DNA from 2 places in the Desertibacillus haloalkaliphilus genome. Region 2 is predicted to be linked to the other one. Evidence: predicted binding sites of a transcription regulator. Region 2 holds the regulator's gene; the other holds the start of a gene.

Region 1 (19,377 bases), on a different contig from region 2:
ACAGAGCTCGCCTTCGACCTTTTCAACGGTCGCTCGAATTTGCCCCACTTGCTCAACCTTTGCTTGACATACAGGACATGTTGCTGATTGAATATCCAAATAATGCTTATCTTTCACGAAAAATATAAAGCCACAACTTTCATCGATACATGTGATCATGTTCACTTGAATTTCACGCACAATGCTTCCCCTCTCTTTATAAATGATTGTAAAAAAATGACTTTTGATGCATGTCTAGTATAACATTTCTTCATCCAAACGGCTGATAAAATTACAAAAATTGTAAGTTTGAGAGGTAGACATTGTTTGTTCGCGCTTTGTAGAGTCATTAGCAACCATAATCATTCTCACCTATCATGGATAGGATGTTTATTTTACGTTCCAATTATGAATGGTTTTTATATAAAGGTTTATAAAAGGAGTTATCCATACGGCAAATAATCGTAAAGCTAGTTTGCCTTCTAACTTAATCAGCACATTTTAAAACATCAGCAAATAATTATTTTGAACTTGCAAATAATGAATTTGTACTTTACTTTCATTACTTCAAGGGAGGAATTCATTATGATGAACAAACAGCTAGGTGCACACGAAACAATGGAAATCCATGAAGTTTTAACTAGTGCTGTAAATGGCCTTAACCTCTTTAAACTTTATCGCACTCATGTAAGTGATCCTCAATTACAAAACCTTATGGATAAACAATTACAATTTATGACTCAAGAATACAACACAATTGTCCAAGCAGTGAACAATCGCGGGATGAGTACACCTAAACCATACCGTTCACAACTCTCACAAGCTCCTATTTATGGCACGCAGCAAGCACCGCAATCAGAATCACCAAATATGTCACCAACTCAATTGGATGATAAGGATATTGCTACGGGGATCTTAACGAATCATAAAGCATCTGCTTCTATGAAGATGGTAGCTGCTCTTGAATGTGCCGATCCAGAAATTCGGCGGATGATGCAACAAAGTGCTGTAAACTGCTCAGAGCAAGCGTATGAAGTTTGGCAATATATGAACCAAAAAGGGTATTACCCTGTCCCGACAATGCAAGAACAGGCAACATCATCAATGATCAGTTCTTATACCCCGGTACCACAAGGAATGAACTTCAGCTAAATAAAACGAGCCAACGAAGGACATCATTCTGCCCTCCGTTGGCTCGTTCATTGTTATATATATCTATGACGTAACAAGGATTGATTCTTTACCACTACTTTGTTTCTCTACCGTTAAAGTACCTTCTCCATTTGTGAACACAAATGTCGCCTTAATTGTTTCCTTTTCATCAATTTGTAACTGCCATCCATTTGGAAACTTACTTTGTAATTGCTCAATTAACGAACTATACGTTCGGTAATCAGTCGTAATTGAGTAAAACCCTTCAGCTAACTGGTACCATATATCTCTTACTTGCAAAGTTGCTTCATTAAGTTGAGACTGTTGTCGTAGGACTTCAAATGATTGATTCTCCATTTTACTCACTCTCCCTAAAAGGTTATTTTAATATATAATTTCTCATTCGCCAAGCAGTAAAGATTGGCAGCCAAAAAAACATTAAAGGACTGCTCTCAAAAGTGTGTGATTAAGCTTTTGAGAAACAGTCCTTGATAAACCGTCGTTAATTATGTCATATCCTTCCGTGTGTCTATATAAATATTACCGAGTTGATCAACCTGAGCAAAAAACACATCTTCAAGACGAACAATCTTTTGCTCTTGTAACACTTGATCCACCCAATCGCGGTCCTTACCGAGTAATTCAAGGCTTTTTTCCAAAATTCGCCCATCAACGATAAAAGCTTGCGCATTTCCCCTACTTGCCTGCACATGTTGAACGTCTTTTTGCATCGCTTCTAAATAAGGTGGTTTTTTTAGGACGGAAACAGTACCATCTGTTTCTAACAACGCACTTTCCACTTGATCTACGTAAAAAACATCTTTTTTCCTTAAGTTGGTCAATAAACTATCCATCGTCATCCTAGTCTTTTTCAAACCTTCTTCTAAGACTTGTCCGTTTTTAATCAAATATGTCGGCTCATCTTCTAATACCTTTCGTCCTGTTAAACTTTTTATCGCTACAATATTCGTAAAGAAAGTAAAAAAGGAAAAAAGAATGAGGCCAATAACTCCTATCCATAACGGCAAATCTTGCATAAGCAAAAGACTTGCTGCAATTGAACCAATCGTGATCCCCGCAACAAAATCAAAAAATGTCATTTGTGAAATCAGCTTTTTATTTAGGGTTCGGCATAAAATATAAAGAACAATAAAAGCGACTGTTGTCCGTATGAAGATTTCAGAAATTGTCATACCATCCGGTCACTCCTTCTCTCGTCCGTTCAGCTTCAATACTAGGGTTATACCTTTATGGTTCCCAATCGCATGGATTTAATGAATAGGCACTCCTCGAATCTATTTCTTCCCCCCTCAGTGATCGATCCCGAAATATCAACCTTAGGAAGCGCGAGGAAGCCTATTTTTTATCTTTGCTCTCTGCTGGCGCACTCTAGGGGTCCTCACATCATTCATAAAAAAAGAGCAGAATCACAATCGATTCTGCTCGTTATAATTATTAAGCTGTAACCTCGCCGTTCATGAACATGTTGATGTCATCTTCAGTGTTTGTAATGCCTCCAATGTTAAATTTCTCAATTAAGAAGTTCTTAACATTATCTGATAAGAAAGCAGGTAAAGTTGGGCCTACATGGATGTTTTGCACATCAAGGTATAATAGTGATAAGAAGACAATAACGGCTTTTTGTTCATACCATGCAATGTTATATGATAATGGTAAGTCATTAACACTCTCTAATCCAAATGCATCTTTAAGCTTTAAGGCTGTCATGATTAATGAGTACGAGTCATTACATTGACCTGCATCAAGCACACGTGGAATCCCGTTAATATCACCTAAATCAAGTTTGTTATAACGATATTTCGCACAGCCTGCTGTTAAAATCACTGTGTCACTTGGTAATTCTTCAGCGAAGTTTTTGTAGTATTCACGACTCTTATGACGGCCATCACAACCTGCCATCACGAAGAATCGTTTAATCGCACCACTCTTAACCGCTTCAACAACATCACCAGCTAGTTGAGATACTTGCTCGTGAGCGAAACCACCTACGATTTCACCATTTTCAATTTCTGTTGGCGGTTCACAAGTTTTTGCATGCTCAATAATAGCTGAGAAGTCTTTTGTGCCATCTTCGTTCTTATCGATATGAATAACACCTTCTACTGCTGTTGCACCAGTAGTGTACATGCGATTCTTGTATGAAGACTTCGGTGGCACTATACAGTTTGTTGTCATTAAGATTGGGCCGTTAAAGCTATCAAATTCACGTGTTTGCTCCCACCATGCATTTCCGTAGTTTCCGACAAAGTGATCATACTTTTTGAATGCTGGGTAGTAGTTAGCAGGTAGCATCTCACTGTGCGTGTAGACATCTACACCAGTACCTTCAGTTTGTTTTAGAAGGTCTTCCATATCTTTTAGGTCATGACCACTGATTAAAATACCAGGGTTGTTACGTACACCGATGTTTACTTTAGTGATTTCTGGGCTACCATATGTTGTTGTATTGGCCTTATCTAATAGTTCCATTGCTTCTACACCATATTTACCGCATTCCATTGCTAAATTAACAAGGTCTTCCATTGTTAATTCATCATTTGTAACTTCAGCAAGAGCTTTTTGCATATACGCGTGAAGTTCATCATTATCATAGTCTAAGTTGTTCGCATGCTCTAAATAAGCCGCCATTCCTTTGACACCATAGACAACAAGCTCGCGTAAAGAACGAATATCTTCATCTTTAGTTGCAAGGATACTTACTTCTTGGCTTGCTGATTTGATTTCAAGGTCATTGTTCGTTACGGCTGACCATGTTACAAAGTCACTTGTGTTTTCTACGTTATGACCTGCTGCTTCGATTACAGATTTGATCTCTTCACGTAATGCTATGCCTGTTCGTACGGTGTCATAAAACGCTTGTTTATCCCAGTTGGCATTTGTGATCGTCATGAAAAGTGCACGAACGATAAAATCATCTGTTTCTTTTTTATTTAAACCAAGTTCACGCGCAACGTTGTTGACAATTGAAACGCCTTTACTTGTATAAATTAATAGATCTTGCATATTAGCTAAGTCGTCTTTCTTACCACATACCCCGGCAATTGTACAACCTGTTCCTTGCGCTGTTTCTTGACATTGAAAACAAAACATACTCATGATTAAACCCCTCCAACGTTAATTTATAAGTGAATGTTACCTATAATGTTTTTTCGCTATACATAGAATAACAAGGATCAAAAAAATGCGTTGTGACATTTGTTACAACGAGAGGGGTTTATAGCGAAAAATCTTGACGGATTTGTTACAGAGCTTAGGAGCGGTATTGGGTTACCTGAAATGAAGGACATTTCCGCCCCGATCCAGCAGCGATTTGTCCTTCATCCGGCTTATGAAGGACATTTCCGCCCCCGATCCAGCAGCGATTTGTCCTTCATCCGGCTTATGAAGGACATTTCCGCCCCCGATCCAGCAGTCATTTGTCCTTCATCCAGCTTATGAAGGACACTTCCCCCCTCGATTCAGCACCCTTTTGTCCTTCATCCGGCTTATGAAAGACAGTTTCACCTCGACCGAGTAGCGAATTGTCTTTCATCCTGTTCATGAAGGACATTTGCCCCTCGGTTCAGCAGCATTTTGTCTTTCATCAAGCTCATGAAAGACATTTCTCTCTCGATTTGTGACAAGGTTCACCGTAATCGATAACGATATTATGTATAATAGTTTTGGATGATCAAAAATTAGGAGAGGATGTTGACTATGCCCATATAAATCTCGTAATGAGTCTACCGAGTTACTTATCCTGAAATCATTAAACAATCGCATGGATTTGTCTAAAAAAGATAAGCAACACTTTTTCAATCTAAAAAAGGGATATGAAGGGGAAATAATATTTGATTCATTAACAGAAAAGATTCAGAGTGAATGTTTTATATTAAATGATCTGCTCCTAAAACAAAATAACACCATGTTTCAAATTGACTCACTTCTAATTTTTCAAGAATCAATTTATATCTTTGAAGTAAAAAATTTTGAAGGTGATTATTATTATGAATCAGAGAGGTTATACAAGACTCCCGACTCTGAAATTACTAATCCTCTTAACCAATTAAATTGAAGCGCATCTCTTCTTCGACAGTTACTCCAGTCTCTTAAAATCACTATGCCGATTTATGCTTCTGTCGTTTATATTAATCCCGAATTCACGTTATACCAAACACCTCTCAATAAGCCATTTATTTTCCCAACTCAAGTTAATCGCTACGTAAAAAAGCTAAGTATGATACCTTCAAAGTTAAATGAAAAACACAGGATTTTGGCTGGACAATTACATTCACGGCATATAAAAGACTCTCCATTTACACAAATACCCTCTTATAATTATGACCAACTGAAAAAAGGGATCACTTGCGTTCAATGCGACTCGCTTTCAATTACGATCGAGGGTAGAGAATGTATTTGTCAGGAATATGGTTACGAAGAAGTCATCCCAACTGCTGTTATGCGAAATGTGAATGAATTTAACGTTCTTTTCCCAAATCATAAAATCACGACAAATATCATCCATGACTGGTGCAGGGTTATAAATTCCAAAAAGAGAATAAAAAGAATTCTAGACAAAAACTTTACGATAGTCGGGGTCCATCAATGGTCATATTATAAATAAAAGTCGTTTATTAATGACTAATTTTATTATGAGCCCCTTTTACGGTAACCATCACCCGGCTTATCAAAGACATTTCCCCCTCGATTCAGCCAGCCTTTTGTCCTTCATCGGGCTCCTGAAGGACATTTCCCCCTCGATTCAGCAGCCTTTTGTCCTTCATCCGACTTATGAAGGACATCTCCCCCTCAATCCAGCAGCGTTTTGTCCTCATCTTCACTTCCCCCCTATCCTGCCCCCTTACCTGCACCTCATAAACAACAAAAAAGACGAAACCGCCTCGTCCTACAGCGATTACGTCTCTCAATCGTTATTTTTATTTTCTCTCCTTATCCAAACCCCTTACTGTAATCGATAAATCACATCCACCTGTTGTCTTACTTGCACCTCACCTGGTTCGATCACAGTAGACATTGCTGCATCCTGAGCCATTTCCTGACGTAACTCGGCTTGGACAGGTAGGGTGACACGTGCGGCCTGGTCTGCGATTTGTAGCACCTCACCCCTTGAGCGACCGGCAGTTTCAGCCATTATATCAGCTCGTGCTTTTGCTTTCTCGATCGCAAGTTTTAGAGCTTCATGCTCTGCTTCTTCTGGATTTTGCAAACCAAATCGAGTTTGTTCAATTCGGTTCGCTCCAGCGGCAGTGACATCATCGAGCAGTTCGCCAATACGCTCAAGTTCCTTATATTCGATTTCAAGAATATGTTCGGCTCGATATCTCTCCTCGTCCTGATCAGGTCGTGATTCTGGATACACATGAAAACGAGCCGTTTCGATCGCATCGTCTTCAACGCCATAATCGTTTAGCACTTGACGAACCGCACTGATTCGTTTGCTCACTTCTGTTTGTGCCTCATCAGCCGATGATGAAACAGCTTGTGCGCCTAAATGAAGAAAAGCGATATCAGGCTCAACACTAATTTCACCGACACCCGTAACAACTAGCGTCCCTTCCTCGGCATTGGCTAGAGCCGTTGACATCCCCTTATGCTCTGCACCTGGTGTGATCACTAGTTGAATCATGATAACGAAACTGACGACTGCAGCAACTACTCCACTCACTTGGATCGTTTTCTTTATCATACGTTCGTTCCCCTTTCACTATATGTATTTTCACTTATATGACGCTAACCAATCTAAAAAGGTTACAGTAAAATCTTAAAAACGATTATTAATTTTCGAACAAAAGAATCGAACATTTTTTACTTGTTAAAATTACTATTTATCGAACACATTTAATTTTACATAGAAAGTTTTTAAATCGCCTACAATAAGCGCGTTGCCTCGTTAAAGATGATTCAAATGAGGCAGCCACACTGGGGGTGCATGACCATTACAGGAATGTTTTTCTTCTTGCTCGTTTTGGTACTAGCGACAGCAGGTGTGGTGATTTATCGTTATGCAGATCGACCTGAACCTGCGCCAGCGTATGTAACAAAACGTCGAGAAGGACCAAACCAACAATTTAGGGAGGAATTCGCTATGGAAAAAGACACTAGAAGCATCTTTGAAGAAAGTGCTGAAGCAGCTGAGGAGTTCGCAATGGAAGAGGACACAAAGAGCATCCTAGAGGAGGAAGCTGAAGAAGCGAAAATGGAACGCGTTGCTGCTCAAAAAGTTGATGAAGAGATCGGTGAAGAATTAAACCCACTACGCAACCAAATAAATTCGATCTCAAGTGCACTCAATCAACTTCAATCAAACAATCAACAAACAGGTTCAATGACTATGCCTTCAGGCCAAACACAACAACAATCGAGTGAGTTGATGCAACAATTACAGCAATTTAGCTCGCAAGCACAGCAGCAACAGCAAAAAACATTCCAACAGCTGCAGCAATCAATCCACCAAGCAACACAAATGTTAAGCAGTGTTGAACAATCACTTCAATCGTTTAACACATTAAACCAAATTTCACAACAAATTAGCCAATCTCAACAACAATTACAGCAACAACAGCAGCAAACACAAATGCAAGGTCAGTCTCAACAAGGCCAACAAGGTCAATCTCAAATGAACAATCAATCATACCAACATTAATCAATTCGGGGAGGTTACTGGAAGTATCAGTGCCTCCCTTTTGTAGAGCGATACTTCTGGTCGTATCATCGATAACCGTCATTATCGTTTACATAGTAGAAAAGGCTTTCCTTATTTTAAAAATCGGGTATGAACGTTTATAATATAACACAAAGCCTAAATGAGGTGTTTAGTGTGCATAGATCTTATGCATTGGAAAAGAAATGGTTACAAATGTCTGTATTTGGCGGGTTATTGTTTGCAATATTAGGTATTATTTTAGGATTATTGATACAATCGCAAATGGTCTTATTTGATGGCTTATACTCGTTTATTAGTGTGATTTTGTCACTGTTATCGTTACTTGCAGCACAAGTGATTGAAAAAGGAGATAAAAGCAGGTTTCCATATCGGAAGGACATGCTCGAACCGGTTGTGATTATTATTAAGTATGTAGCGATTTTACTCTTATGTGTAACAGCTATCTACTCAGCTTTTGAAGCGCTTTTATCAGGTGGTAGGGAAACAAACGTGAGTTATGCTCTTCTCTATTCCCTGATTTCGACCGTTGGTTGTTGGGGGATGTATATCTTTTTAAAAAAGCATAAGAAGAACTCAGGACTGATTGGGGCCGAGGCGAATCAGTGGAGAATGGACACGCTCTTAAGTGCTGCGGTACTCGTGGGCTTTTTTATCGCCGTCGCACTTTCATTTACGTCATATACGAGCGTGATCCCATATATCGACCCGCTCATGGTTCTAGTGGCAGCGGGGTACTTCCTCAAAATTCCGGTTGTCGAAATCACCCGAGCGTTAAAGCAAATGAAATGGCACCCGGTCAATTGATCTAAAGAAATTCAAAGGAGATGATCGCTTCGATTGAAGTACAAAATCAAATCGAAGACTCTATCGTTCATTATTTTGAGGGGTGAAGAGCAGCGACATGATTATGTTGTTTTTCAAGTCATTGTTCGACTGTAGAAGTGAAAAAGATGACCTAGAGGTTTATTTATAACCCCTAGGTCATCTTCATCTTTTTAAGCAATAAAACTTACCCCTCTATTTGGATCACTTCATCATTTACTTCAATCTCCCACAGCAATGTTTCGGGATTGAAGCTTACTTTCTTCACGATAATCGCCGTATGTTCATCGGCATCGTCTAGTTGAGCGATCACTTGGGCAATGGCTTCTTGTTCCGTCATCTCTGCACCTTTAGGTTGATTACTTTCTAGTATGTTGATCTGTTTTGCGGCTGCTTGTGTTGGATAGGACTCATTCACTCCACCATCAAACCAAACTTCTACACGTTCACCAATGTCAACTTCCTCATCTACATGAGTCGTTGACACCCAAGAGGCATCATAAAATTCATCCGCCCCACCAGTCTCACTAAAATCCTGAGCTTCAATACTTACAACGAGTATGTGATTCTCCCGTTTGTTCGTCACGTAACCGACGATATCTGGGTTCGCAATCTCTTCATTATCTTGGCCTGCATCCTCACCTGTCACAACAATATCAATCGATGTTGAAAGCAGATGACTTTCTTCATTTTCCTCCCCATCATTGGTCGTAAAGGACGCGGTGACTTCTATTGTATATTCACCTTCAGGAAAGCCATCGCGGTTAAAATAATCCTGAATAAAATCATCATCGCTATGCTCTCCTGATTTCGCAAAAGCTACTTCATACCATACATCGTTTTGTAGCGTTGTATGTAATAATGGCAGTGTTTGAGCAGGATGAATCGTGACTTTACGTGTATGCTCGGTCACTTCAAATGAAAACGGCGACGCACCATGTGAAATCTTGATCTCATCCTCATTACCAACATATTTCAATTGCGCAAAGATCCCTTCTTGCTCGTGCGGTTGGTAAACAGACTTATTAGATTCTAACAGCAAAACAAAGTCCCCTTCTTGCACTTCGCTTTTAGGCTTTTTGTCAGTAGAAAAGTCACCTTGATCGCCATTATTGTCCTGGTCAGTCCAACCGCAACCTACTAGTGATAGGCTAATGAATAAAATTAACAAATAACTAAATACCATTTTCATAACTTTTCCCCCTAATTTATTTATTACTTATTACAACTTTTCTTGAACAATACGATGACCAACTAATGCGTCTGACCTTTAGAACAAGTTGTGATAAACGCCTCCTTATTAGATAGACTATACATTCGGTTAACAGCACTGTTGTTACAAATAATAATCTCGCTGTCTTTCCTAACATAAGATCCCCCTCTACTAATAAGACGAATTTAGTATAGAAAAGGTTGCATTTTTTTCTCATGTACACTAAATAACCTTACCTCTGATGAAGCAATCATAGGTAAGGTTACAATTAAAGGTACAGATTAAGGTGTCTCAATTATACACTTGGTGTGTATGTGTACCAATTCTTTTCAATATGTTAACAGGTGTTGGTGTGTTGAAAAACTCACCATCTGTTGGTTCAATTCGTTATCTAAATTTCGCAAGCGCTTCATTGAGCTCTCTTGTTTGTCCGTACACTTTTCGATAAAGTTGGAAAAGTTCCTGGTAAGTCACCACTCGTTCAGGTTCAGGATGATATTCTTCCTTTACTTTAACAAACTGATTTGCACACTCTTGCAAAGAAGAAAACCAACCAATTCCAAAAGCAGCAAGCATCGCTGCACCTAATCCGGGTCCTTGTTCACTTGTTAACTTTATTACTTTGGCATTAAAGATATCTGCTTGAATCTGCAGCCACTCTTTACTCTTTGCACCACCTCCGATTGAAACAATAGATTGGATTTCTTTACCACTTTCTCGTAAAATTTCAATCGATTCATTTAAAGAGAATGTGATTCCTTCAATAATTGCTCGACAGAAATCATTTAACTGATGTCCATCATGGGCTCCAATAAAACTACTACGGATGTTTGCATCTGCATATGGCGTTCTTTCTCCCACAAGATAAGGAGTAAACAATAAGCCTTTCGCTCCTACTGGACTTACCTCAATTCCTTTTACAAAGCTTTCGAAATCTTGGTTAGGGGCAAATGTCTCTTTGAACCAACTTAAACTGTATCCCGCTGCAAGAGTGACTCCCATAATATAAAAAGCAGATTCATCACCGTGATTAAAATAGTGTACGTTCCCAGAATAATCTCGATCATCGTCTTTTTCATAGGAGAGTACAACACCTGAAGTACCAATACTGCATAATGTTTTACCGTCTTGTAAAATACCTGCACCGATTGCCCCACATGCATTATCCGCTCCACCGGCAAAAACGGGTACATCTTCTCTCAAACCAGTACGTTGAGCGATTTCTGGTAATAATTGCCCAACTTTTTCATGAGACGCAACGAGTGGCGGGCATAAGTCTACTGGGAGTTCAGCCTTATGACATACTTCTTCACTCCAGACCTTTTTCGCCACATCCAATAAGAGAGTACCTGCTGCATCCGAATATTCTGTATGTACTTTCCCGGTCAAACGGTAGCGAAGATAATCTTTGGGTAACATAAAGATATCGGCTTTTTCATACGTTTCTGGCTCATGCTTTTTTACCCACAAAATTTTCGGTAATGTAAATCCTTCTAATGTTGGGTTTTTTGTTAAAGAATGCAACTTTTCTTTGCCTACACGTTCTTCTATTTCACGACATTCTGTTGTGGTCCTTGTATCATTCCATAAAATGGAGTGACGTAAAAGGTTTCTGTCTTTATCTAACAAAACGAGGCCATGCATTTGCCCAGAGAAGCTCATTCCTTTTATTGAAGTAGCATCATCTATCTTTTCTGTTATCTGCTTTATCGCTTCAATTGTTTTCTCAACCCACTGTTCAGGGTCTTGCTCACTATAGCCTGCTTGCTCTTGAATAAGGGGATAGCTTTTTGATACTTCATCACAAACCTCCCCATTGCGATTCACTAATAATACTTTAACTGCACTCGTTCCAAGGTCTACTCCTAATACAAAGTCCATCCACTATCTCCCCTCACATGTTTTACAGACAGCTTGGTCTTGGCTTTACTTATGATGTTGAGCTCTATACACTGTGTTTTTTTCATATAAGATGCTTTAATTCTGGCACAATGTTCTCAGGTATGTTCCCTGTTACAGCAGCAACCAAATTTTCTGCCCCTTTCAAAGCCATATCATCTCGGGTTTTTTTAGTTGCTGAACCAATATGCGGTAAGGTCACGACATTTGGCATCTGCAATAATGGGTGACTCACATCGATTGGTTCAACGTCATAAACATCAAGTCCCGCCCCTTTAATTTTTTCTTGCTGTAAAGCTTTGACTAAAGCTTGCTCATCAACGGTTTTTCCTCTTGAACAATTAATAAAAATCGCCGATCGTTTCATTAACTCAAAATGCTTTTCTCCGATGAGATGATAGGTTTCATTCGTCAGTGGGACCATCACCAATATGAAATCGGATTGTGCCAACAGTGTCGGTAAATCAGTGTAATGGATGCCTAATGTCTCTTCTACCTCACGCCGTCGACTGCGATTATAATACAACACATCCATGTCAAAGCCCAATGCTGCTCGACGTGCAACTTTCTCACCAATCCGTCCTAACCCGATAATCCCTAGGGTGGCATGATGGACATCAACACCAAAAAAGAACTCTTCATCTCTGACCCATTTTCCTTGTTTTACATACTGATCAAGCTCTGGTAACCGTCTAGCTGTTGACAATACGAGACTAAAAGCTAAGTCCGCAACTGTATCATCAAGAACATAGGGAGTATGCGTGCCAAGCACTCCTCGTTCTTCCATCGCTTTTAAGTCAAACGCATCATAACCAACGGCCATGTTACTTACAACTTTCAGGTTGGGGGCATGCTCGAGAAACTCTTTTGTGATTTTCCCTTTTGGAGTCAGCAAGCCATCAACATCAGCAACTTCCTTAAGCAACACCTCATGGGGGATTTTTTCCTCCTTATCCCACATTCGATAATGACAATGTTGACTGATCAGTTCTTCTACTTCTTTCGGTATTGGTTTTTCAATAAATACTTTAGGCTTCATCAAACCCATCCTTTTCTAGTTTCTATCATCAGGATAAGGTTGTGAACATCGATGCTCACAACCTTACGTCTAATTTATGATTCTTGAATTTCGACGATCCGTGTAATGTCTGGATCAGTAAATATATCGTGTTCATCAGTACTTTTCGTTGAAAACTCTGAAACGACAGCCCCTTCATCTCCAGACTGAAACCAATGAGGTGTATTTGGCAGTAGTGTATATTGATCACCTGGCTTTAGCACGATTTCATGCCATGCCGTGTAATACTGCTTTCGATCTTCGGGTGGTAACGCCTGCGGTTGCTCGACTTTTGGTCCTGGTACATATAGATACACCGTCCCTTGTCGGCAGCGAAACGTTTCTTCTTTCCCTTCACTATTTCCTACAGGTGGATGTAAATGTTGCGGACACGTTTGCCGAGGAAGGAGAACCAACTCCTTTGCACAACAACGCTCTGTATTCATATAAACGACCAATTGCAGGCCCATTTCTCGTACTCGACCCAATCCGAAATCAGTGACTTCTAGGTGATTCGCTTCATGTTTGGTTAGAACGATCCCAGCCTGATCAATATATTTGAGAGACTCTTTTTTTATTTCTTCATATTCTTGTTTTGTAATCACTGTCCACTTCTTCCTTTCTCTTCTTTATTTCGATTCACAATCGATCATAACGTGGATCGTATCGCCCTTATGTTCATTTCGTAATTTAAAAGCTTCATCAATTTTCTCCAATGGAAGAATGTGCGTAATCGTTTCTTTTGTATTAACTAAACCATCTGTTACTAACCGCAATCCTTCATCAAATAGGCGGCGGTTATCTATGTCACGCTTAGGTTCTGTAGATAAAATATCCAACCGCTTTTTGTGGACTTTAAAAAAATCGACCGGTTCATGACATGTACCAATACACCCGTACATAACGATTCTTCCATTTTGTGCTGCTGCATCAATCGCATCAACCATGCCAGACCCTTCTAATAAACAAGGAATCACGACATCAAATCCATCAGGAAAATCGTCTCCAATTACATCCTTCGTCTTCGCATCAGCGGAAGGCATTTGATACGTATGAGTGGCCCCATATTTTTTCGCCAACTCAAGTTTTTCTTCAAACAAATCAGTTACAACTAAATTACGTGGGCTAAATAAATTGATGACCTGCGTCATCGCTAAACCGCTAACTCCTTGCCCCATAATTAACACATTCTTATTTGGTGATATTTCGCCAAGCTCGGCTGTATGAATTAAAGGGGGTAACACTTCGATTAATGACCCTTCAATTAGCGGGAAGCTTTTTGGCAATTTTTTAACTGCAAAGGGGCTACAACATACATATTCGGCAAAGGCTCCCCAGACGTAGCGTAATGTAACGTGATCACCTTCTTGTAATCCGATCACATTTTCACCTACTTGATCAATAACACCAGCGACCTCATGACCTAATCTCGTAGGGTATGAGATAAATTCAGGTTCTCTTGCTCCACGAAAGACTTCTACGTCGCTTCCGCAAATACCAACCCATTTAACCTTTACTCGAACTTCATCAGGCTGTGGTGTTGGAATACGTGCGTATTTTAGTGAAATTTCACCTACATCATCCATCACCGCACATTGTTGTGTATTTGGACCCTTTTTATCAACTAACTCCATTGGGGGTACTGTCATTTTTCTAACCATTTTCATTTCTCCTTTCAATTTAACTTACTCATTTTTTAAAACCATTAGTTTAACTGTTGTAGCAGCGCATTCATTCTCTCTTGATATTGCTCAGTCGTAAGGATCTTCTTCTCTGCTGGCTCGTTATCAAATGCTCTTCCCCAATCTTCACCCTCTCTATATTTGGGGACGAGATGAAAATGTAAATGGGAAACTAGGTCACCATAAATTGCATAGTTAATTTTATTCGGACTAAATGCTTCATTAATAGCTTTAGATGCTTTCGACACATCTTCCATAAACAAGGTTCGTTCCTCTTTCGTTAATTGAAACAACTCTGTTTTATGACTTGTTAACGCTAAGACACACCTGCCTTTATGCGTTTGATCTTTCAATAAATATAAATTTGATATCTTCATCTCTGTAATGTTCATCATTAATCGTTCTAACCGATCATCTTTTGTACAATAAAAACAATCATAATTTGTCATCGTTCCCTCACCTCCTTAAACTGATTTCCTACCGAACAATGGGATCACCTCATAAATGTTTCAGGTAAAAACATCACAAGTTCAGGGATATAGGTAATGATCAACAACACTACAATCATTGCCATAAAATACGGTAAAATCGCTTTGATAACATCGGTTATGGAGATTTCTCCAATCGCACAGGAGACAAACAAGCAGACACCTACAGGTGGGGTAAACAGCCCGATCGCTAAATTGACGACCATGATCACCCCAAAATGAACAGGGTCAATTCCAATCGCTGTGACAATTGGAAGTAGGATTGGTGTAAAGATAATGACCGCTGGACTTAAATCTAAAAATGTACCAATAAAAAGTAACAAAACCATGATCATTAGCATGATAAGAAATGGATTTTCTGTCACCGAAAGCAACGCGTTTGCAATCGTTTGTGGGATGCCTTCGATAGCAAATAGATACCCTAGTGCCGATGCCGTTGCAATCATAAGCGCCACCATCCCAGTCGTCACAGAGACATCTAGCATGATTTTCGGTAAATCTTTTATTTTAAGTTCTTTATAATAGAACACACCTAGTAAAAATGAATACAATGCAGCGATTCCCGCTGCTTCTGTAGCAGTAAAAATACCAGTTACAATACCACCTATGATAATAATGATTGTAAGTAGCGCTGGGATACCGCGAATAATATTCATGCCAGCCTCTCTAAGCGTGATCATTTCTTCTACGGGATAATTTCGCTTTTTAGCAATAACTGCTGTAACAGCCATTAAAGCGATCGCAACAAGAATCCCAGGAATAATCCCACCCAAAAACAACTGACCTATCGATACGCCCGCTGCTACACCATAAATGACCATAGGAATACTAGGAGGGATCATCACTCCAATCGTCGACGATGTTGCTGTTACCGCTACACTAAAATCTCGATGATACCCTTTTTTAACCATTGCAGGAATTAAGATGGAACCGACTGATGATGAATCGGAAGCTGCTGAACCTGTAATTCCTGCAAAAAACATACTACTGACAATGTTTACATACGCTAATCCACCCCGCAAAAATCCGACAAGTGATTTTGATAAATTAATCAAATCAGTTGTGATTCCGCCTAATTGCATAAATCGTCCCGCTAAAATAAACAATGGAATGGCAATCAAAGTAAAAGAATTAACGCCCATTAACATTCGTTGCACCATTATGGTTAAATCGATCGAGCCAACGACCGCAAACCCAAAGATGGCAGCTAATCCAGTACTAATAGCTATCGGAACATTGATTGCCATTAGTACAACCAAAACGACAAATATAGCGACTACCATGGTTCCCCTCCTTCCAGCAGTTTATTTTTGATTTTCACATTAACTTTGAAGCTCACCTTTTCTTATAAGATTTAAGAGTTGATAGAGACTATAAACAAAGAAGAGACCACCAGCAATTGGCATCGGTAAATAAAAATAAGAGCGTGAAATTCGTAAAACCGGAGATAATTGCCCCCATCCGTTCACGACAAGGTGGATTCCGTAATAGAGTAAAACACCACCGAAGAAAGAAATTAAAATATAGATTAAATAGTTCGTTATCTTTTTAAAAGAAGGATTAAACTTCATGTAAAAATATTCAACGCCTAAATGCATTTTTTTCGTAAAGGTAATGACCCCTCCCAAGAGGCAAAACCATACAAACGCTAATCGCGCCAACTCTTCTGTCCAAGCAAAAGGTTGAGTTAAAAAAGCCCGAGCAAATATTTGCAACAATATAGTTAATACCATGATAAACCCGATGATGATCACGATATTTGCTAACACCTTGTTATAGATCACATCTACAAGCTTTTCAGCCATACTTATCACCCCGGAAAGTTAGTAGAAAGGGATAACCGCGTAACCTAGAAGCTATCCCTTTCCATTACCAAACATGTATTAGTTGTTTAAGAAGGCATCAAAGTATTCTTTACCAATGATGTCTTCATACTCTTCGTAGATCGGTTGAACAGCTTCAATAAATGTCGACTTATCCTCAATGAAATTCACTTCCATTCCAACTGCTTCTAACTCTTCCACCGCTGTTGCAATTTGCGATTGTTCCTCTTCGAATGCATATTGCCCTGCAACCTCACCTGCTTCTAGTACGATGTCTTGTAAATCAGCTGGAAGACTAGTAAAGAAGTTATTATCCATCGCAATTACATTTGGGGTCATAAAGTGATCAGTCATCGAAACATAGTCTGTTACTTCGTATTCCTTTTCTGTTAATATAAGAGCGATACTATTTTCTGCTGCGTCAACAACCCCTGTTTGTAGAGCCATGTAGCGCTCATCAGCAGAAATTGGCACAGCACGCGCTCCTAGTAATTCCATTGTTTTAAGCATTACCGGACTTTCCATTACACGAATATCAAGTCCATTAAAATCATCTGCAGTCTCAATTGGACCTCTTGAGCTGTATACGTTTCTTGAACTTCTTTGTAACCAACCAACAATTTTTATATCTGCCTTCTCCTCAAGAACGGCACTTAAGTCATCGCCTATACCACTTTTAATGACTGATCGTTGATGCTCCATGTCATTTGACAAGTACGGCATATCAAAAATTAATAATCGATCATCCAACGATGAAAGGACAGCAGTGTTTATTTCTGCCGCTTGGATACTACCAAGTTGTAAGCCATCAATGTAGTCCGCGTGCCCACCGAGTTGACCACTGTGAAGAACATCAACCTCAATTCTGCCATCACTTTCTTTTTCCACCACATCTTTAAATTCATAAAAAGCTTTTACCATTGTGTCTTCTGGGTTACTTGGAGATGCCATTTTAATGGTGTATGTTGTCTCGTCTTTTTGAGTTTCAGCATTATCGTTTTGATCCTTCTCTTCACTTCCGTTTGCATCATTCTCATCATTTGTTGCTTCTTCAGTAGTTCCACAAGCAACCACAACAGCAGATAATATTGCAACTAACGTGAATAATAGTAATTTTCTGATATTTACAGACATAAAAAATTCCTCCTTTTTTAACTGTTGATAATTTACAATCTCGTCAATCTTTCGACTTATAAACTGTCGCAACCAACCCCTTCACCTTTATTGTAAACGCTTTCTAATTAAAACTATAAATCCCAATTATACTTTTGTCAATAAATAAATTATGTTTTGCTTTTATTTTATGATTTATTCGGATGATAGCGTAAAATTTCGTTACTTTAAGACAAATATGTTGAAATCTTTACTAAAGTCCTTTTATAATAAAGTAAAATCATACCAGAATTTAGGTGTTAAATATGAATATTAATAATGTAATCGATCACAAAAATAGTAAGCTTGCGATTATACAAACGTTACGCATTCATGGTAGTATGTCTAGAATTATGCTTACAGAGTTTACAGGCTTCAGTAGAGCTACAGTTTCTGCAACGATTTCAGAATTAATGGACATGGGCATTATTAAGGAAACAAAAAAGCAGCCGTCGACTGGTGGAAGACCCGCTACAACCCTTGAGCTAGTCCCTTACTCCACTTGTGTCGTCGGCGCTTGTTTAGACAACAATCACTGGAAAATTGGGGCTTTTGATCTTCTCGATCATGTAATTAACTCGATCGATATTCCGGTGTATACTCAAGATCCGATTGAAACGTTTGAGGTGTTGAAAAAAAACCTACTCACGTTTATTGATGATCTCGATCGCCCTATCCTGCCATTACTAGGGATAGGTGCCCCTGGACTCGTTGATAAAAACGATCATCTCATTAAGGCTGCCCCTCCACGGGATTGGTTCAATGTCAATGTAGCAGAAATACTAGGAAATTCGATTGATTGGCCAATCGTTGTCATGAATCGACACCGAGCACGTGGTTTAGCTGAATGCCGATTTGGAGCAGGAAGCGATTCATCAAATATCATTTATATTGGGGTAGGATCTGGTGTGCGGGCAGGGTTTTATATTAATCGACAGTTGATTACCGATTCGATGGGAGGAACAGGTGAACTGGGTCATACAACGGTTGAACCAAATGGGCCGCTATGCTCGTGCGGTAATGAAGGTTGTTTACAGATGTTGTGTTCATCACCGTTTATCGAAAAACAAATCAGAAAATCGATTCGTTTTGGTGAAACGCCTGGTATTCATCTTGCTACAAATGGTGATATGCAGTCCATTAAGGCAACAGACGTCTGTCGGGCAGCGGATCGCGGTGATACGCTTTCAATTGAAGTTATCAATAAAGCTGCCACTTATTTAGGTATTACAATGGCTAATCTCGTCAATACATTTAACCCAGAAACGATCATTCTCGGTGGTACGATTCCGAATGCAAGCGAGCTATTCGTTGAAACATCCAATAAAATTATGCGCCAGCGTGCCTTACCAAGTATTGTTTCAAATGTTAACGTTTTATCAGCCACGTTAGGTGACAACGGTGGTGCATTAGGTGCAGCTAATT
Region 2 (14,259 bases):
ATGAGTCAGAAGGTTCTGTTAGTGCATTTTCTGAGGAAAATAGCGACGAGGTCATGGTATTGCCGCTTGAGGAGCTTGAGGAGGAATAATACTTTAGGAACTATTCTTTCCCACTCGAAAAGAAGTGTTATTTCTGCAAGGCGACCCATTGAAAGGTCGCCTAAGTGATGCCTTCATTAGAAGAGGGTTAAGCTTGGCTAAAAAGAGTAGCCATCTTTTCATTACGATCGTTGCGTTCTTTTTCCTCAGCTAAGTCATACTTTTTTAACAAATGGAACGCTTCATTTAGTTGTTCTTGTGTTCGTTCTTGCTCAAGATAAGTAGTAAATTCTTTCTTGATATCTGCTGGTAAAAAGCTTGATTGTTCATCAAGTTTCTTTTTAACGTCTTCTAGACTGTGGTCAATGTTACATTTGCCCATTTATATCAACTCCTTTTGTTCTATGATAATAAAACATGGTTTAGAAGTAAAACGCAATCTTGTGATTCATTAAGAGAAAGAAAAAATGTTGGTGAATTTTTGAGAAACCTTGCAACCGATTTGTTTATATGGTATATTAATAAATGTGATGATAAACAGTAAATAACTTTTCACATTATCGCGGGGTAGAGCAGTCTGGTAGCTCGTCGGGCTCATAACCCGGAGGTCGGAGGTTCAAATCCTCCCCCCGCAACCAACTACTTAATCAGTTAGTAACTGTATAGGGACCCGTGGTGTAGGGGTTAACATGCCTGCCTGTCACGCAGGAGATCGCCGGTTCAAATCCGGTCGGGTCCGCCATTTAGTAACGAAACATAGATGTTTCGCTTTTTTTATGTGTAAATAAGTTTTTTGAAAATAGGGTAAACTGTTACAGTTAATCGTCCTTAGGATCGTGATATCCTAAGGTTTTTTTACACATCTACATCATTCATTTTAGACGTAAAGGTGTTGTTTATATGGAGGACGAATTTCAATTTATAAAGAATATTACACCTAAGCAAACGAATCAGTCGTCATTAGTGAAAGGAATTGGTGACGATGCCGCTCTTTTTCGTGGGAGTAGTGATTATGAAGAAATCGTATGTGTTGATACAATGGTTGAAGACGTACATTTTAACCGTAAAACAATGCCACCATGGAATATTGGATATAAAGCATTAGCAGCAAATGTTAGTGATGTTGCTGCGATGGGGGGGATCCCTACATATTATGTTGTTTCAATCGCGATTCCGCCAACGTGGAAGGATGAGGAAGTATATGAGATCTATCAGGGGATGACAGCGTTAGCGTCAACATATAAGATGGATGTAATCGGTGGTGATACGGTTTCAACAAGTGACCGCCTTGTCATATCGGTTACTGTGCTTGGACGAGTTGAAAAAGGTCGACACTTATTGCGAGAAAATGCGAAACCAGGTGATATCGCTTTTGTCACAGGGGATGTCGGTGCATCAGCAGCTGGGCTTGAATTGTTATTACAATTTGGACATACACACTTATTTACTGAAAATGAACAAAAATTAGTTGATGCTCATCAAAGGCCGTTACCTCAGGTGAAAGCGGGACGGGTTTTAGCTGAGAGTGGTTTACGGCTTTCGCTAAATGATATTAGTGATGGAATTGCAAGTGAAGTTAATGAGATTGCTGAAGCTAGTCATGTTAAAATAGTAATTGATCGTGAGAAGATCCCATTTGCATCGCAACTACATATATATAGCCAAAAGCAGATCGATACATATGGGCTGTTTGGTGGCGAGGACTTTCAGTTAATTGGTACTGTAGCGAAATCTGATTGGCCTCAATTAACACAAAAGTTCGGGCAAGCTGGAATCACTGTTTCACGAATTGGTGAAGTTTATGATGGTGAATCCAAAGCATACATAAAAGTAGCCGACAATATCATTCCTTTAGAAAAAAGCGGGTATAATCATTTTAATCGATAAAATAGTAAGGTGAGATTTAAATGGAAAAACTAACGATTGAAACCAATTCTCCGGAAGAAACACTTACACTTGCAGAAAGGCTCGCAGGCTTATTAGCTCCGGGCGATGTGCTAACATTAGAAGGAGACCTAGGTGCAGGGAAAACGAGCTTTACAAAGGGCCTTGCCAAAGGGTTAGGTATTAAAAGGGTAGTTAACAGCCCGACGTTTACAATTATAAAAGAGTACAAGGGGCGGTTACCGTTATATCATATGGATGTTTACCGGTTAGAAGGTAGTGACGAGGATCTTGGCTTTGAGGAATATTTCCATGGCGAAGGTGTTACGGTGGTTGAATGGGCAAGTTTGATTGAGGAGCAATTGCCAGAGAACCGATTGGCCATTGAAATCCATCACCGCGGTGAGCAACAACGCCAGCTAACTTTTATACCGTATGGGGACCGTTATATTACGTTGTGTAAGGAGTTACAAAAAAATGAAAGCACTGACAATTGATACATCTAATTTAGTCATGGGTGTGGCGGTTACAGAGGATGATCGTATATTAGGAGAGGTGATTACGAATTTAAAAAAGAACCATTCGATTCGGTTAATGCCTGCGATCTCCGATTTGATGAAGGAAGTAAATATGCAACCGAAAGAATTAGATCGGATTATTGTTGCAAATGGCCCTGGTTCATACACAGGCGTGCGGATCGGTGTAACAACGGCAAAGACAATGGCTTGGTCCTTAAACATACCGTTAGTCGGTGTTTCTAGCTTAGAGGTCCTTGCCCAAAATGGACGATATTTTAATGGTGTGATCTCACCATTATTTGATGCTCGACGTGGACAAGTTTATACTGGGCTCTACAAATCGAATCAAGGTCAAGTAGAGAATATTGAAAATGACCGTATTATTCAATTAACCGACTGGCTTGAGATGCTCAAGCAGCAAAAGGATGAAGTCTTGTTTATTGGCAATGATCTTCCTCTACACCAGCAGTTAATTGAAGAGCAATTACAGACAAAAGCAGTGTTTGCTTCAGGTAGTCAGCATAACCCGCGTCCAAGCGAATTAGCTTTGATAGGGATTAGCCGTGATGCGATAGACAATGTCCATGAATTTGTACCAGAATATCTCCGTCTAGCAGAAGCAGAGGCAAAATGGCTTGAATCTCAACAAGGTAAGGTTGACTAACGATGGAGGAGAAGTGTACGATTCGACTTATGTCTGTCGAAGATATTGAAGACGTTATAGTTGTTGAACAAGACGCCTTTCCCGTACCTTGGAGTAGGGAAGCGTTTCAGAATGAACTAACGAACAATCAATTTGCGCACTATTTAGTCGTTGAAGTTGATGGTAAGGTTGTTGGTTATTGTGGTGTCTGGGTCGTTATTGATGAAGCTCATATTACCAATATTGCCATTCACTCAAACTATCGGGGAAAAAAATTCGGTGAAATACTACTTATTCATGCATTAGATTTAGCGAAAACATTTGGAGCAAAAAAAATGACGTTAGAAGTTCGTGTCTCTAATGAAATTGCTAAGCAATTATATGAAAAATTAGGGTTTCAATCGGGTGGGATTCGCAAAAAGTATTACACAGACAATTTAGAAGATGCGTTAATAATGTGGGTGATGTTAAATGGAAACGAAGCAGGATGAACTAATACTAGCAATCGAAACGAGCTGTGATGAAACAGCGGTAGCGGTTGTCAAAAATGGAACAGAAATTATAGCAAATGTCGTTTCTTCACAAATTGAAAGTCATAAACGATTTGGTGGGGTCGTGCCTGAAGTAGCATCACGCCATCACGTCGAGCAAATGACGGCAATTATTGAAACGGCGATGGATGAAGCGGAAGTGTCGTTTACAGATTTAGCTGCGATAGCAGTGACAGAAGGACCTGGATTAGTTGGGGCATTGCTTATCGGTGTCAGTGCAGCTAAGGCAATCGCTTTTGCGCATGACCTTCCCTTAATTGGTGTCCATCATATTGCTGGGCACATTTATGCCAACCGACTCGTGCGAGAACTTCAGTTTCCACTCGTTTCCTTGGTTGTGTCTGGTGGCCATACGGAATTAGTTTATATGGAAGGCCATGGATCATACGAAGTGATTGGTGAAACGAGAGATGACGCAGTCGGTGAAGCGTATGACAAAGTCGCGCGTACACTCGATTTGCCATACCCTGGTGGACCGCAGATTGACAGACTTGCTCATAAAGGAGAGCCGACACTCGATTTGCCTCGTGCTTGGTTAGAGCCAGATTCATTTGATTTTAGTTTTAGTGGATTAAAATCAGCGGTTATTAATACGCTACATAATGCTCGTCAGCGCGGAGAGCAGATCAAACCAGAAGATCTTGCTGCGAGTTTTCAAGCAAGTGTTATTGATGTACTTGTTGGAAAGACAAAACGAGCAGTTGAAGAATATCAGGCTAAACAACTGCTTGTAGCTGGAGGGGTAGCTGCAAATAAAGGTTTACGTGAACAGCTAGAAAAAACGTTTGCCGATAATGATGTAGACTTGATCATCCCTCCGCTATCGCTCTGTACGGATAATGCCGCAATGATCGCAGCCGCAGCGAGCATTGAATTAGCAAAAGGGAATTACGCTGATTTTAGGTTAAATGGGAACCCAGGATTAGATTTAGAACGTTAAGAGGAGGTTCAACAAGTCCGGTAAGATAACTATCGAAATTCTTCGAAGGCTTGTTCTTGTACTGCCTCTGCGACTTTAGCCGATCGGTTCTTTTTGTCTTCTGTTTTGGACACGCATGTTAAGTATTGGGTTTAAATCTCTTTTCTATCGTAAAAGATGGAGAAGAGATTTTTTTATTTTTATTAAGATAAGACTTATGTGGAAAAAAGTTACTAACAAGTTGTTAAGACTGTGGATATTTCTGTTGAAAGACTAAAACAACGGACTTTTTACTGTTTATAAATAAAATGTGGATAACTTAGTGGATAGTGGGGATAAATAGTAGGAGTCTTAATAAATAAGTACACAGCCTGTTAGTAACTATGTGGATATTGTGGATATGTCAGAAAATTTTAAATAAATTCGTCGAATAAAGGAGAGCAATTTGTTGAAAAAGATCTATTTTCTGATCATGGTTATCTTTATCTGTTTACCTTTGGAAAAAAATTATGCACAATCCACAAATGAAAGTTTAATTTTAGTTTTAGTTCCTGGGTTATCGTTTCAAGAAATTGAATGGCTGTTAACAAGTGGAGAAGCAACGGAGTTATGGCATCACGGCGGGGTAGCAGGTGTGAATATCCGCCCTGATGGTGATTATTCCTATTTAAATAGCGCGGTTTCATTGAGTAGTGGCATTCGTGGCTTGGGCGTAAAAGGGTGGAATGCATATGAACAAGGTGAACATTTTCAACAGCGACCGGTGGAAGAGCGGTATGTACAGTGGACGGGTGATTGGCCAAGGTCCTCTATCGTACACCCTTTTTTCCACAAGCTTGTGGAAAAGAATCAAGAAACGACATATCAAGCTGAGATTGGCTTACTAGGAGAGCTGTTAAAACGTGAAAATGTTGATCGGTTTGTGATTGGTCATAGTGATACAAGTGATGAAAAGCGTAGGTATGGATCATTATTTACATTAGATAAAATCGGAGAATCACAGGGAGATCTAACCGTAGGCGTAAAAGAAAGTATCGAGGCTCCAAGTGGGGTTGAGATGGATGTTGGTGCAATTATTAATGAGGTTAATCAAGTAGAGAGTAAAGCCTCGCGTAGCTTCCTGGTGATTGAATGGGGCGATCTTGAGCGTTTATTTGCCGAAAAATTAGTGATGACCAAAGAACATTATCAACAGCAATACGAGCAGAACTTGTTAGCGCTTGAGTCACTGTTGAAAGAGCTTATCGATGGTGAGGGCTCACGTCAAGTGATGATGTTATCACCGATGATGAATCAAGACGCCTATAATGCAAGAGAGAGGTTGGCTCCGCTTTGGTTGTGGAAAAGTGATGCGCAGAAATCGCAGTGGGTTATTCGTTCGCAAACGACACGTCAGGATCATGTTGTGAGTAATATGGATATCGCTCCAACGATACTTGATTTCTTTGCGATTGAGCACCCGCAGGTGATGCTAGGACAACCGGTGAAACGAGTCGACACAGAGTTATACACAGCCAGTGAAGTCTTGGATCATGTCGCATGGATTTTTACGATTTTCCAGACGCGTGGTGTCGTTTTATCTAGTTATATTACGCTCTTGGTCATCTTACTCATTGGCATTAGTGTAGTTTTGTGGAGAAAACGAGAGAATGAAACGTGGAAGTTTGCTGCGAAAGTACTGCTAGTGGCAGGGGTTAGTTCACCATTATGGTTTTTAGTGACACCCCATTTATTAAAAAGGATTGACCCTGGCTTTTACTTTTGGTTGTTATCTTTCACTTCGGTAGCGATTGGTTATGCTTGTGTTCGCTATTTAAAGCATCCGTTCGCAGTGGTAGGAACACTTTTATTTTTTATGATCTCTGTTGATCAGGTCCTTGGTTCGAGTCTGATTCAGCGGTCATATTTAGGATATGATCCAATCATAGGTGCTCGTTATTATGGAATGGGCAATGAGTATGCAGGAATTTATATCGTTGCAGGTTTACTAGTTGTTATGCCGTTTGTGTATATGGCGAAAAAGTGGCTGACGTTATCGATTGTTACAGTGGTTTGTTTGGTGCAGCTTTATATTCTCGGAGCCCCCTACTTGGGAACAAATGCAGGAGCAACGTTAGCGACTGGAATTGCTTTTGGGTATCTATTCTTTCGTTTACTTGGTTTGCGGGTTCATTGGAAGCGCATGATTTTATACGGGGTAGTGATATTAATGGTGCTACTGTTCGTTTTATATGGCTTCCAATCCAAAGGGGACCAGACTCATATCGGCTACGCATTTGAGAGACTTTTAAATGGTGATATTCGTTATATCATTGAAGTCATGGAGAGAAAGCTTGCGATGAATTGGAAGATCTTTAAGTTCTCAAATTGGACACAGTTATTTGTGTGTAGCTATTTACTCATTGGTCTTTTGCTTTGGCGGCAAAAGCGAATGTTCACTGAACGTCCTCAAAAAGATATCATTCAAGCGGGGATCGTTGCGTCTGTTGCCTTGCTCGCTTTAAATGATTCTGGGGTTGTCGCAGCGGCGACATCCATGTTTGTGATTGTGTCAGCAAGTTATTATTGGCTTTTAGACAGAGAAAAAAGGCCCCGCACCTAGAAGGTAACGATTTACCTTTTAGATGAGGGGCTTTTAATATGAGATTGTTTCTTTACTCCTCTTGTAAAGTCTCCCATTCATCCATGAGCTTATCTAATTCTGCCTTCTTCTCATCAATTGCTTGTTGCAGTTCCTGTAAACGCTCATGATCTTGAAAAATCTCCGGTTCACACAACGTCTCTTCGTGTTCTGCGACTTCTTCCTCTAACTGTTCAATTGTTTTCTCAATCTCTTCGATTCGACGAATTCGTTGTCTTTCGCGCTTTTTTGCTTCTTTATCAAGCTGGAAGTTTATTTTATCGCTTTTTGTTGAAGGAGCTGTTTGCTTTTCGACTTCTTTGGCGTGTAATTCTTCACGTTGCCTTTGTTCGTCTTTTTTCACCAAATAATAATCATAATCACCGATATAGTCAGTTAGCCCATCCTCTGTTAACTCCACAATATGGGTTGCCAAGCGGTTTAAGAAATAACGGTCATGTGAGACAAATAGGAGTGTTCCTGGGTAGTCAATTAAGGCAGCTTCTAGCACTTCTTTGCTATCAAGGTCTAGGTGGTTTGTCGGTTCATCAAAAATTAAGAAATTAGCTTTTTTCATCATAAGCTTGGCGAGGGCTAGACGCGCTTTTTCTCCTCCGCTTAGATCGGAAACAATTTTTAAGACATCATCACCACTGAATAAGAAGTTTCCAAGAACGGTTCGAATCTCTTTCTCTGGTGTGAGTGGGTATTCGTCCCACAGTTCGTGTAAAACTTGTTTATTAGAGTCAAGCTTTGTCTGTTCCTGGTCATAATAACCAATCGTGACATTGCTTCCATAAGTAATTGTACCGTCTAGCTTAGCGACTTCCTTTGTGATTGCCTTAAGCAATGTTGATTTGCCAATACCATTAGGACCAATTAGAGCGACGCTTTCGCCACGATTAATACTCATCGTAAGATTAGAAAATAACGGTTTTTGTTTGTCGTAGCCGACAGAAAGGTCATTGATTTTCAGAACGTCATTTCCGCTTTGACGTTCAATATCAAATGAGAATGACGCTGATTTTTGGTCGCCTGAAGGTCGATCCATCACAGACATTTTCTCTAACTTCTTACGTCGACTTTGTGCTCGTTTTGTCGTTGAGGCTCTTGCAATGTTTTTTTGGACAAATTCTTCGAGCTTGGCTACTTCTTCTTTTTGTTTTTCGTATTGCTTCATTTCTAATTCGTAACGCTTTTCTTTCTCCTCGAGATAATCACTATAGTTACCGTGGTACTTGGTGATTTCTGTACGGGCGAGTTCATATACGTTTGTGACAATTTTGTCGAGAAAATAGCGATCATGGGAGACGATCAAAATAGCACCGTCATAATTCGCTAAATATTGCTCGAGCCATGTTAGTGTTTCTATATCTAGGTGGTTGGTTGGCTCGTCTAAAATGAGTAGATCGGGCTTCATTAACAATAACTTTCCGAGCGCGAGTCTTGTTTTTTGGCCACCACTTAATGTAGAAATCTTTGTCGAATAATCAAAAGATCCAAATTTTAACCCTGATAATATACCGCGGATATCAGCCTCATACTGATACCCGCCTTTATCCTTGAACTCAATTTGTAATTGATCATATTCTGTCATTAATTTCTGATAGTTGGTTTGGTTGGCGAGTGTATCTGAATCAGCCATCTGTTCTTCTAACTTTCGTAATTTGACTTCCATTCGTTTAAGCGGTTCAAAAACCGTCATCATCTCGTCCCAAATCGATAACTCCGATTCTAACCCAGTGTCTTGAGCAAGATAGCCGAGCTTCATGTCTTTTGGCATAATCATCTCACCGGAATCGTAGCTCATTTGCCCGGCAATGATTTTCAATAATGTTGACTTACCAGAACCGTTTCTTCCGACGAGTGCGGTTCGTTCTTTTGATTTAATTTCTAACTTAATATTTGCTAAAATTGGGTCAGACCCAAATAATTTTGAAAGGTTTACACATTGTAATAGAATCATTTCAATCCTTCCTAACTTTAGCGGTCGATTCATATTTGTGACCACTTGATCTACAAATAGTGTATCGTATAATAGGATAATCAACAACTTCTTGAACGCTTGTAGCGACTATATTCGTAGGTGTTGCTGCACTGTTCAAAAATTTTTCACGAACAGGTTTTGTAAAACGAATACATAGAAAAGAAAATAGTGTACAATAAAGACTAGGGAGGAGTGTGTGTACATGTCATCTTTTACCCATTTTAACGATCAAGGTCGAGCGAAGATGGTTGATATCTCGGATAAACAAACAACAGCTCGAACTGCGATTGCTCAAACGAGTATCGAGGTTAATCAGACCATTTATAATAAAATTCAAGAAGGTTCCATTGGCAAGGGAGATGTACTTAGTGTCGCTCAAGTGGCTGGCGTAATGGCAGCAAAAAAGACAGCAGACATTATCCCCATGTGTCATCCGCTTTCATTAACAGGAGTTGATATTTCTTTCTCTTGGCACGAAAAAGAGTCTGCATGGTCTCTAGCGATCCAAGTTGAGGTCAAAACGAAAGGGACAACCGGGGTAGAAATGGAAGCTTTAACGGCTGCATCAGCGACAGCGCTAACGGTCTATGATATGTGTAAGGCTGTCGATAAAGGGATGGTTATTGGTCCGACTTATTTAGTAGAGAAAACAGGCGGTAAAAGCGGTGATTTTAAACGAGAAGAGTAATAGTGGGTCATTGATATTTAAATAAAGGTATGAAATTGAAGGTTATGTTGGAGGCTATTTATGGATATCGATCAAGCAAAAATACCTCAAGCAACGGCAAAACGGTTACCGTTATATTATCGATTTTTAGAAAACTTAAAGGCCTCTGGAAAGCAGCGAGTCTCGTCATCGGAGTTAAGCGAGGCTGTAAAGGTTGATTCCGCTACTATACGTCGAGATTTTTCATATTTTGGTGCGTTAGGGAAAAAAGGCTATGGTTATAATGTTAACTATTTGCTATCGTTCTTTCGAAAAACCCTCGACCAAGATGAAACGACGAAGGTTATCTTAATAGGGGTTGGAAATTTAGGGACAGCATTTTTAAATTATAACTTTTCGAAAAATAATAACACGAAAATTGTCATGGCATTTGATGTCGATGAAGAAAAAGTTGGATTAGAAATTGGTGGCGTGAAGATTTATAATTTAAATGACCTTGAAAAAATAATTGATCCTGAGGTTTCAGCGGCAATTCTAACTGTGCCAGCGGCATCGGCGCAGAAAATTGCTGATCGCCTTAGTGATGTCGGAATAAAAGGGATTTTAAATTTCACACCAGCGAGACTAACTGTGCCTGACCATATTCGTGTTCATCATATTGATTTGTCGATTGAACTACAGGCACTTATTTATTTTCTTAAGCACTATCCATTATAAGGGATGAATTTTAATAGGAGGTGAAAACATGCCAAGCCTCGGACCAGGAAGTTTATTGTTAATCGCACTAGTTGCATTACTTATCTTTGGACCAAAGAAGTTACCTGAATTAGGGAAAGCAGCTGGGAACACATTACGTGAATTTAAGAATGCAACAAAGGGATTAGCAGATGATGATGACGATAAAAAGAAAAATGATAAACAATAGTTAGGAATGGTATTCAGATGGAAAACAGAGAAATGTCGCTTTATGATCATATAGGAGAGCTAAGAAAACGGATTATGATCGTGATCGCATTTTTTATGATTGCGATGATCGTTGGATTCTTTCTTGCCAAGCCTATGATCACGTATTTGCAAAGTGCACCAACAGCTCAAGATCTTCCAATGAATGCCTTTCGCTTGACAGATCCGTTAAAAGTCTATGTGACATTTGCATTTTTTAGTGCCATTTTACTCGCTTTTCCTGTTATTTTGTATCAGATTTGGGCGTTTATCAGTCCGGGTCTTCATGAAAAAGAACAAAAAATAACATTGTCTTATATCCCAATCGCGTTCCTTCTATTTTTAACAGGAATCTCGTTTAGTTATTTTATTCTTTTTCCATTTATCGTTGATTTTATGGCGAGATTAGCAGAGCAACTCGGCATTACGGAACAGTATGGGATTAATGAGTACTTTTCTTTTCTTTTCCAAATCACCATTCCGTTTGGATTCTTGTTTCAATTACCCGTCGTTATGATGTTTTTAACGAGGTTGGGCCTGATCACGCCTGATTTATTAAGTAGAATTCGAAAGTTTGCTTATTTCATTTTATTAGTGATTGCAGGTTTTATTACACCACCTGAGGTTGTATCGCACTTAATGGTCACTGTTCCGTTATTATTCTTATATGAATTCAGCATTTGGGTTTCACGTTTAACATATCGGAAAGTGCTAAAAGCGGAGCGGGAGTATCAGAAGGAAATGGAAGAACAAGCAGAGCAAGAGAAACAAAATCATCAATAATAGCATTAGAAAAAAGCCGTGCTAAGCGCGGCTTTTTCTTTTTGGTTTATAAGTGAAGGTAGGAAGTTGGTGTCAACTCGCTTCCTTTCTTCAATGATTATTCTTTGCGCTCACTTTCCATTTGTTTTTTTAAACGGAAGAAGCGAATGCCGATAACGATATCAATGGTCGCGACCCCGATGAAAAGGAACGTCCAGAAGTTCCAACCAGCCGTACTAACATTCTGGATCGCTAAATACATAAACATGATCCCGATTAAAAAGTAAATCACACCCATAAATGTAGGGGAAGTCCTCATACAAAAAATCCTCCGATAAATGACTGAATTTGTTCTAATTGATCTTGTAGCTCTGCGAGTCGTTCACCAAAAACGACTTGGACGAGTACCACAAATGAGTTGATAGCAACATGTGCAATGATTGGTACGATAATTCGTTTTGTTTTGACATAGAGATAAGCAAAAACAAAGCCCATTGCAGTATAGACTAACAAATGTGTGAAATCCATATGCACAACTGCAAATAAAATTGAGCTTCCTAAGACAGCAATCCAAAAGTTAAAACGTTTGTAGAGGGCTCCGAAAATAACCATCCGGAATACAATCTCTTCTAATATCGGACCGATCACGGCGATAACGATGATAAACATCGGCGTGACTTTTGCAAATTCGACAATAACCTCCGTGTTTTCAGAACCTGGTTCGATTCCAAATAAGATCATCTCGATGACTGCAGCGGCATATTGGGCTGCAAAGGCCATAAAGATCCCCAGAATCGACCAAAGGATCGCTTGACTGCGTGATGAGCGATTTCGGTCTAGATGGCGATTTGTAATCTCAGGTCGAAGTAAGAAGACAACGATAATAAGACCAATGGTAAAACTTATTAGGCTCCAAACTCCTGGTATTTGTTCTCTAGGAACGTCAAGTAATAGTAGAAGTGGGGCACCAACGATTGCTGATAGTTGAACGAGGATATACGTAAGCAGTATGAACCAATATCTTCTAGGCAAAATCAAATCCCCTTTATCGACGTATTCGAATTTATTCTATGATTCAATTTAGTATTTTATCATAGATTTAGGACAAAGGGAGAGGAATTGCGTGTCATTTGTCTAAACTATCATAGGTGATGTATAGTTGCATTCATTATGGTTTAAATGGATAGTTACTTGGTTATCTTATTGAAGTGAAAAAAATCAAAGAAAATTTTTCAAAACGCTTGAAAAACGAGAATGAAATGATTATTATAATAATTGTGTTAGCACTCGAACAACTTGAGTGCTAATAAGCAAAACTAAAGGAGCACTTTTCCGTGTCTTGGTATGTGAGGGACCGGCATTGTGCAAACAATTTTGAAGGAGGGTGTTTTCCTTGTTAAAGCCATTAGGTGATCGTATTGTAATTGAACAAGTAGAAACAGAAGAAAAAACAGCTAGTGGGATCGTTCTTCCTGATTCTGCAAAAGAAAAACCTCAAGAAGGTAAAGTTGTTGCAGTTGGTACTGGACGTGTAACTGATAATGGTGAGCGTGTTGCCCTAGAACTAAGCGAAGGCGATGCTGTGATCTTCTCAAAATATGCGGGAACAGAAGTAAAATATGATGGGAAAGAATATTTAATCCTTCGTGAAAGTGACGTTTTAGCAATTATCGGCTAATCTGACGTTGGGTTTTGAACCTACATATAAATTTCCTAGGAGGTAGAGAAAATGGCAAAAGACATTAAATTTAGCGAAGACGCTCGTCGTTCAATGCTTCGCGGTGTGGATGCATTAGCGGATGCTGTAAAAGTAACTTTAGGACCAAAAGGGCGTAACGTTGTTTTAGATAAAAAATTTGGATCTCCATTAATTACTAATGATGGTGTAACGATTGCTAAGGAAATTGAACTAGAAGATGCATTTGAAAACATGGGTGCACAGTTAGTTTCTGAAGTTGCAAGCAAAACAAACGATATTGCTGGGGACGGTACAACAACAGCAACTGTTCTTGCACAAGCAATGATCCGTGAAGGACTTAAAAACGTTACATCTGGTGCGAATCCAATGGGTATCCGCAGAGGGATTGAAAAAGCTACAAGTGTAGCGGTTGAAGAGCTTGCTGGTATTTCTAAGCCAATCGAAGGCAAAGATTCAATCACTCAAGTAGCTTCAATTTCAGCTGCCGATAATGAAGTTGGACAAATCATTGCTGAGGCAATGGAGCGTGTTGGTAACGATGGTGTTATCACAATTGAAGAATCAAAAGGATTTGCTACTGAGTTAGAAGTAGTAGAAGGTATGCAATTTGACCGTGGCTATGCTTCTCCGTACATGGTAACAGATTCTGATAAAATGGAAGCAGTTCTTGAAGATCCATATATCTTAATTACAGATAAGAAGATCTCTAACATTCAAGAAGTACTTCCTGTACTTGAGCAAGTTGTTCAGCAAAACAAACCAATCTTAATCATTGCTGAAGATGTTGAAGGTGAAGCGCTTGCAACATTAGTTGTCAACAAACTACGTGGTACATTCAATGCAGTAGCTGTTAAGGCTCCTGGATTCGGTGACCGTCGTAAAGCAATGCTAGAAGATATTGCAATCCTAACTGGTGGTGAAGTGATCACTGAAGATTTAGGTCTTGACCTAAAATCAGCTGACATTACTCAATTAGGACGTGCAGGTAAAGTTGTTGTAACAAAAGAAGATACAACAGTTGTAGAAGG

What was found. The regulator Rex, encoded in region 2, represses fermentation and respiration genes when NADH is low (regulators of the CRP and FNR family bind a similar motif). The targets are predictions, from matches to a motif close to TTGTGAAATATTTCACAA.
Region 1: a site for Rex is predicted at 4,339-4,356, ahead of hcp (hydroxylamine reductase). Genes of this name have one in related genera too.

Annotation. Positions count from the first base shown of each region.
Region 1 covers NZ_JAHPIV010000011.1:156,786-176,162, reverse strand. The annotation lists gene KH400_RS13875 (hypothetical protein) at 1-180, opposite strand, end outside; gene KH400_RS13870 (spore coat protein) at 565-1,131, shown strand; gene KH400_RS13865 (hypothetical protein) at 1,195-1,488, opposite strand; gene KH400_RS13860 (DUF421 domain-containing protein) at 1,638-2,324, opposite strand; gene hcp (hydroxylamine reductase) at 2,587-4,242, opposite strand; gene KH400_RS26415 (nuclease-related domain-containing protein) at 4,913-5,206, shown strand; gene KH400_RS25320 (hypothetical protein) at 5,841-5,966, opposite strand; gene KH400_RS13845 (SIMPL domain-containing protein) at 6,095-6,838, opposite strand; gene KH400_RS24135 (hypothetical protein) at 7,082-7,795, shown strand; gene KH400_RS13835 (cation efflux transmembrane domain-containing protein) at 7,970-8,620, shown strand; gene KH400_RS13830 (DUF3221 domain-containing protein) at 8,826-9,830, opposite strand; gene xylB (xylulokinase) at 10,239-11,732, opposite strand; gene KH400_RS13820 (2-hydroxyacid dehydrogenase) at 11,815-12,789, opposite strand; gene KH400_RS13815 (D-lyxose/D-mannose family sugar isomerase) at 12,864-13,412, opposite strand; gene KH400_RS13810 (zinc-dependent alcohol dehydrogenase) at 13,437-14,468, opposite strand; gene KH400_RS13805 (HIT family protein) at 14,513-14,938, opposite strand; gene KH400_RS13800 (TRAP transporter large permease) at 14,983-16,260, opposite strand; gene KH400_RS13795 (TRAP transporter small permease) at 16,300-16,782, opposite strand; gene KH400_RS13790 (TRAP transporter substrate-binding protein) at 16,861-17,934, opposite strand; gene KH400_RS13785 (ROK family transcriptional regulator) at 18,219-19,377, shown strand, end outside.
Region 2 covers NZ_JAHPIV010000018.1:56,085-70,343, reverse strand. The annotation lists gene KH400_RS18315 (H-type small acid-soluble spore protein) at 1-89, shown strand, start outside; gene KH400_RS18310 (group-specific protein) at 188-421, opposite strand; tRNA gene KH400_RS18305 (tRNA-Met) at 601-677, shown strand; tRNA gene KH400_RS18300 (tRNA-Asp) at 706-781, shown strand; gene thiL (thiamine-phosphate kinase) at 940-1,926, shown strand; gene tsaE (tRNA (adenosine(37)-N6)-threonylcarbamoyltransferase complex ATPase subunit type 1 TsaE) at 1,947-2,420, shown strand; gene tsaB (tRNA (adenosine(37)-N6)-threonylcarbamoyltransferase complex dimerization subunit type 1 TsaB) at 2,401-3,105, shown strand; gene rimI (ribosomal protein S18-alanine N-acetyltransferase) at 3,108-3,575, shown strand; gene tsaD (tRNA (adenosine(37)-N6)-threonylcarbamoyltransferase complex transferase subunit TsaD) at 3,556-4,575, shown strand; gene KH400_RS18270 (hypothetical protein) at 5,003-7,156, shown strand; gene KH400_RS18265 (ABC-F family ATP-binding cassette domain-containing protein) at 7,209-9,140, opposite strand; gene moaC (cyclic pyranopterin monophosphate synthase MoaC) at 9,364-9,849, shown strand; gene KH400_RS18255 (redox-sensing transcriptional repressor Rex) at 9,910-10,545, shown strand; gene tatAY (sec-independent protein translocase protein TatAY) at 10,574-10,753, shown strand; gene tatC (twin-arginine translocase subunit TatC) at 10,771-11,553, shown strand; gene KH400_RS18240 (YdiK family protein) at 11,651-11,851, opposite strand; gene KH400_RS18235 (CPBP family intramembrane glutamic endopeptidase) at 11,848-12,564, opposite strand; gene groES (co-chaperone GroES) at 12,926-13,210, shown strand; gene groL (chaperonin GroEL) at 13,262-14,259, shown strand, end outside.